Linked DNA regions of Buchnera aphidicola (Therioaphis trifolii). The protein of the gene in region 2 interacts with the protein of the main gene of each other region in a pairwise test. Links are inferred from orthologs where the notes say so. Each region holds a gene or a part of one and is shown on either strand. Other genes may lie near its edges.

Region 1 (3,226 bases), 360 kb from region 2 along the record:
AAATTCTATATTTGACATATCATCTTCTAATAACTTATTTTTTAAATTATTATCAATATTATCTTTTTTTTTAATATTATTAATATCTTTAGAATTATTGATATTAGTATCATTATTTTTTTTATTTAATATACGTGTTCCTAACATTTGCATTTTACCATTCATATTAACTATAACTTCCGTAGTATAACGAGTAAAACCATTTTGATCAGTCCATTTTCGAGTTTGTAAAGAACCTTCAATATATACTTGAGATCCTTTTTTTAAATATTCATTAGCAATTTCAGCTAATTTACCAAATAATACAATCCTATGCCATTCAGTTTTTTCTTTTGTTAAATTTGTTTTTTTATCTTTCCAATTTTCTGATGTTGCTAAAGTAATATTCACTACTGCATTACCATTTGACATATATCGTATTTCAGGATTTTTACCTAAATTACCAATTAAAATAACTTTATTTATACCTCGTACCATATTTTTTTCCTAAAAATAACATATTTAAAAAAAATAAAAAAATTATATATTTTAAAATAAATATAATAAATCAATAAAAATGATTTTATTTTTTAAATAATAAAATTATATATTAATATTATAAAATATAAAATATTAATTATTTAAATATTAAAATTTTAAATAAATCATTATTAATATTAAATTATTGTATTAAAATATAAAAAAATGAAAAAATATAATCCTTTACAAAATAGTAAAAAAAAAATCCCTTATTCTTTAGAAGCTGAACAATCTATATTAGGTGCATTAATGTTAGATAATAAAAAATGGGATATTATATCAAATTATATTATTAGTGATGATTTTTTTAATATTTCACATAAATTAATATTTAATGAAATGAAAGAATTGATAAACCATAATTTCCCAATTGATTTAATAACTTTATCAGAATCACTAGAAAAAAAAAAAATTTTATCAAAAATAGGAAAATTTTCTTATTTATCAGAAATTATTAAAAATACTCCTAGTACTGAAAATATTACAGCATATGCAAAAATTGTTAAAGAATGTTCAACATTAAGAGAAATTATTTCAATAGGAAAAAAAATTTCTTATTTAGGATATAATACACATGGAAAAAATAGTAAAGAAATTTTAAATGATATAGAATATAATATTCTAAAAATTATTAATAAAAAAAATAAAAAAGAAAAAAATCCTAAAAATATACGATTAATGTTAGATAAAACTATTACTGTAATAGAAAAACTATTAAAATATCCAAATAATAACTTAACAGGATTAGATACAGGATATTCTGACTTAAATAAAAAAACACTTGGATTACAAAAATCTGATTTAATTATTATTGCAGCAAGACCATCTATGGGAAAAACAACATTAGCAATGAATATTTGTGAAAATATTGCTATAACCAATAATAAACCAATATTAATTTTTAGTTTGGAAATGCCTGGTGAACAAATTATAATTAGAATGTTATCTTCGTTATCAAGAGTATATCAAAGTAATATCCGAACAGGAAATTTAAATGATGAAGATTGGTCTCGAATATCAAGTACAATTAATATCCTATTAAAAAAAAATAATATATATATAGATGATTCTTCACAATTAACACCTACTGAAATAAGATCAAAATCAAAAAAATTATATAAAAAAAAAGGTTTAAGTTTAATTATTATTGATTATTTACAATTAATTAATGTACCAAATTTATCTAATCAAAGAAATTTAGAAATTGCTGAAATTTCAAAATCATTAAAATCACTAGCCAAAGAATTAAAAATACCTATTATTGCTGTATCACAACTTAATCGTTCATTAGAACAAAGATCAGATCGAAGACCAATTAATTCTGATTTAAGAGAATCAGGTTCATTAGAACAAGATGCTGATTTAATAATTTTTATATATAGAGATGAATTATATAATGAAAATACTGAATTAAAAGGAATAGCAGAAATTATAATAGGAAAACAAAGGAATGGACCTAATGGAACAATAAAATTAATATTTAATGGTAATTTATGTCGATTTGATAATTATTATGAATAATAATATATAAATAATTTATAAAATAAATCATTTTTATTATATTTAAAATATTTAAAATATTTAAAATATTTAAAATATTTAAAAATAAAATTATATTTCATTAAATAATAAATTTATATAAAATAATATATTATGAATTTAATTATTGAGCATATCAAGTGAAAATGACTTTGCAAAATAACTTATTAATTGCTATGCCTGGAATAAAAAATCCATTTTTTAAAAAAACTGTAATATATATTTGTGAACATAATAATGAAGGAGCAATGGGTATTATAATAAATAAACCATTAAAAGATATAAAAATAAAAAATATTTTAAAAAAATTAAATATGAACGCATCTCCTTGTTTATTTGGTCCAAAAATTTTTGATTCAGTTATTATAGGAGGACCACAAGCTCAAGAAAGAGGATTTATATTACATTCATCAAAAAAAATATTTTATTCTAGTATTAAAATTTCAAATAAAATGATAATTACAACATCTCAAGATATTTTAGAAACAACTGGTTTTCTTGAAAAACCAACAAATATATTAATGGCTTTGGGATATTGTACATGGGATAAAAATCAATTAGAACAAGAATTATTAAATAATTTTTGGTTAATTTCATCTGTTGATCAAAAAATATTATTTCATACACCACTAAAAAAAAAATGGATAAAAGCATTAAACAATTTAGGATTAAATATATATAAATTATCTATCAATTTTGGACATGCATAAATTATCATGATATTATCATTTGATTTTGGAACAAAAAAAATTGGTGTAGCAATAGGACAAAAAATTACATGTACAGCAAATATATTAAATACAATAAATGTAAAAAATGGAATTCCTAATTGGAATCAAATCTCTCATTTAATTATATATTGGAATCCAAAAATTATTATTGTAGGTTATCCATTAAATATGGATGGATCAAAACAAAAAATTACTAAAAAAACCATTCTTTTTGCTAAAATATTAAAACAAAAATATTTAATTAATGTAGAATTACATGATGAAAGATTAACAACTATAGAATCTAAATCAATATTATATAAAAATAAAAAATATAAAAATATAAAAAAAAATATACATTCTTTATCAGCGGTATTAATATTAGAGAGTTGGTTAAATAAAAAATAAAAATAATAATTGTGAAATTTTGGATAATATTATGATTTTTATTCCCCCAC
Region 2 (3,304 bases):
CTATGGAATTAGAAAAATCTACTTTAGATGATTTAGGTCAAGCAAAAAGAGTAGTTATTACTAAAGATACAACAACAATTATTGGTGGTTCTGGTAATAAAAATGCAATTCAAAATAGAACTAATCAGATTAGACAACAAATACAAGAATCTACTTCAGAATATGATAAAGAAAAATTAAATGAAAGATTAGCAAAATTATCTGGTGGAGTTGCAGTATTAAAAGTAGGTGCAGCTACAGAAGTAGAAATGAAAGAGAAAAAAGCTCGTGTTGAAGATGCATTACATGCAACTCGTGCTGCAGTAGAAGAAGGTGTTGTTGCTGGAGGTGGTGTAGCATTAGTAAGAGTAGCTGGTCGAATTTCAAGTTTATCTGGTCAAAATGAAGATCAAAATGTAGGTATTCGAGTGGCATTGCGTGCTATGGAAGCACCTTTACGTCAAATAGTTTCTAATTCAGGTGAAGAACCATCTGTAGTAACTAATAATGTTAAAGATGGTAAAGGTAATTATGGTTATAATGCAGCTACTGATCAATATGGAGATATGATTAATTTTGGAATATTAGATCCAACTAAAGTAACTCGTTCTGCTTTACAATATGCTGCTTCTGTTGCTGGTTTAATGATTACAACAGAATGTATGGTTACTGATTTACCAAAAGAAGAAAAATCCGATATTAGTGCTCCTGCTCCAGGAGGAATGGGTGGTGGAATGGGTGGAATGATGTAATTTTTTTTATATTTTTTAAAAATATATTAATAATTACCCTAAATAAAATTTTTGTTTAGGGGTAATTATTATAATTTTATATTTTTTTTTTTTAATATTATATATTATATGATTTTATATACTAGTAATAATTTTAAAATAGGTTTAAAAGTATTATTTGAAAATCAACCATGTTCTATTGAAAATGTTGATTTTGTTAAACCTGGTAAAGGACAAGCATTTTCGAGAGTAAAGTTAAGAAAATTATTAACTAATCAATTAATAGAAAAAACTTTTCGTTCTACTGATGGTTTATTACGAGCTGATGTTTATGATATTAAATATATGTATATATATTATAATGATAATAATTGGTATTTTATGCATCGTCAAAATTTTGAACAATTATCTTTAAATAAAAATATTATTCAAAATAAATATAAATGGTTATTAGAACAAAATGATTATTTAATTACTTTTTGGAATAATAATCCTATATCAATAGAAATGAATAATTTTGTAAATTTAAAAGTTGTTTCTGATCTTTCAGGTAAAAGTTTAAATTCTACAATGAGTAATACTAAATTAAAATTATATAAATTACATACTGGTTTAGTAATGCCCTTGCCTTTATTTATTCAAGTAGGTGATATTGTTAAAATTGATACTCGAACTGAAGAATATCATTCTAGAGTAAATAAATTATAATTTTATTTGATTTTTATTTCTATAACTATTCCAATTAAAATTTAAACATAAACTATTTCCAAATTTCATTCGATCAATTATTCTTTCCCCTAATATTGTTTTTATTTCATAAAAGTTTAAATTAGATAACATTCCAGTTGATTTTTTAGAAGAATATCTTCGATCTATAATTTGATTAATAATAATTTTTTCATATTTTGATTGTGTTTGTATTCCTATTTCATCAAAAATTAATAAATCTATTTTACTTAAATAATTTATAAATTTTTCTTCAGTATTTTTTTTATCTTGATTATTAAATGTAGATTTAATTTTTAACATTAAATTTGAAATTGTAGTAATAAAAACTTTTTTTCCTTTTGATATAAGATAATTTCCAATAGCTGTAGCTAAATGATTTTTTCCAGTTCCTGGTCGACCTAAAAAAATAAAATTTGAAATGTGATTATTAAAATTTTTTGCATAATCTTTAGTTAAAGATAATACTTTTTTATGTCCATCATGTTCAATATGATAATTTTTGAATGAACAATTTATATATAATTTTTTAATTCCTGATTTTTTAAAATTTTTTTTGATTTTTATATTTTTATTTTTTTGAATAATTTTTTTAGAAAAAATTTTTTCTTGTTTTTTGTTCCATTTTAATAAATCTGTTTCATATTGAAATTTTGGTATAATATGAATAGGAATAATATTTTTTAATTTTTTTAAAAATTTTTTATTATTCATTGAATTTTTTAACCTATATTTTATAATTTATTAATATAAAAATAAATTATTATTATTTAATATGATTTTTTAAAAATATATAATCTATAATTAATATTATGTGTTTTTTTTTTTTTATATAATATCCATTGTTTTGGATATTGAATTTTTTTATTACGTTTTGTTTCTATATATATATATCCTTCATTTTTAATTAAATTATAATTTTTAATTAAGTTAATTGTTTTTTGAAGAATATTACCATCATAAGGTGGATCTAAAAAAATAATATCATATTTATAAGATGTTTTTTTTAACCAAAATAATGTATTTGTATTAATAACATTAATATTTTTAATTTTTAATCTTAAAATATTTTTTTTTAAATTATATATTATTTTTTTATTTTTTTCTAATGCAGTAACATTTTTTGCATATCGAGATATAGATTCAATACTTAATGCTCCACTTCCGGAAAAACAGTCTAAGCATTCTGCATGTTTAATTTTATATGTTAACCAATTAAATAATGTTTCTTTAATTCTATTTGTAGTAGGTTTTAAATTATTATTTTTAATAGTTTTTATAATTTGTCCTTTTAATATTCCTGAAATAATTCGAATATTTTTAATATTTATGTTCATTGTAAAAAAATTTTTATGAATATTTTTTTAATTATTATATATTATATATTTAATTAAATTTATGTTATTATATTTTATTAATGGTATTATGATTTATGAAAAAAAATAATAGTTTATTTTCTTGGTTTAATATTTTTAAAAAAAAAAATAGTAGTAAAAAGCAATTAAAAGAAAATACTCAATTATATAATAATGAAAATAATATAAAAAATAATTCATTTTTTTCTAAAATTAAACAAAAAATTGAAAATACAAAAAATCATTTTTCTTTTAAGATTCATCAATTTTTTTTTAAAAATAAAATTGATGATAATTTTTTTAAAAAATTAGAAGAAAAATTATTAATATTTGATTTTGGAGTACATACTTCAAAAGAAATAGTTAATTATTTATTTAAAAAATATAAAAATAATCAATTTAAAGATGAAAAAGATGTATATTATGAATTAAAAAATTATCTTTTTTCAATTATTAACTTTGATAATATAAATCAAAAGCAATTTTTAAAAAATATTTATAAAAAACCTTATA

The links.
Region 1: the proteins of D9V81_RS00105 (region 2) and dnaB interact in binary tests that used the Escherichia coli proteins (3 or more experiments, as listed by UniProt). The link is inferred for Buchnera aphidicola (Therioaphis trifolii) from one-to-one orthologs.

The regions. Positions count from the first base shown.
Region 1 is NZ_CP032996.1:381,439-384,664, forward strand. The notes cover bases 1-2,862. They hold dnaB (replicative DNA helicase), read left to right. Parts: upstream 1-684; coding sequence 685-2,040; downstream 2,041-2,862. Other genes in these bases: ssb (single-stranded DNA-binding protein), read right to left, coding at 1-477; D9V81_RS01925 (YqgE/AlgH family protein), read left to right, coding at 2,205-2,768; ruvX (Holliday junction resolvase RuvX), read left to right, coding at 2,772-2,862. Outside these bases: more of ruvX, read left to right, coding at 2,863-3,176; radical SAM family heme chaperone HemW, read left to right, coding at 3,208-3,226. UniProt on the Escherichia coli protein: The main replicative DNA helicase, it participates in initiation and elongation during chromosome replication. Travels ahead of the DNA replisome, separating dsDNA into templates for DNA synthesis.
Region 2 is NZ_CP032996.1:17,855-21,158, forward strand. Bases 282-3,221 are described here. They hold D9V81_RS00105 (ATP-binding protein), read right to left. Parts: upstream 2,151-3,221; coding sequence 1,413-2,150; downstream 282-1,412. Other genes in these bases: groL (chaperonin GroEL), read left to right, coding at 282-731; D9V81_RS00100 (elongation factor P), read left to right, coding at 840-1,418; rsmD (16S rRNA (guanine(966)-N(2))-methyltransferase RsmD), read right to left, coding at 2,207-2,773; ftsY (signal recognition particle-docking protein FtsY), read left to right, coding at 2,869-3,221. Also shown: more of groL, read left to right, coding at 1-281; more of ftsY, read left to right, coding at 3,222-3,304. UniProt on the Escherichia coli protein: Required to load the replicative helix DnaB onto single-stranded (ss)DNA, to initiate chromosomal replication.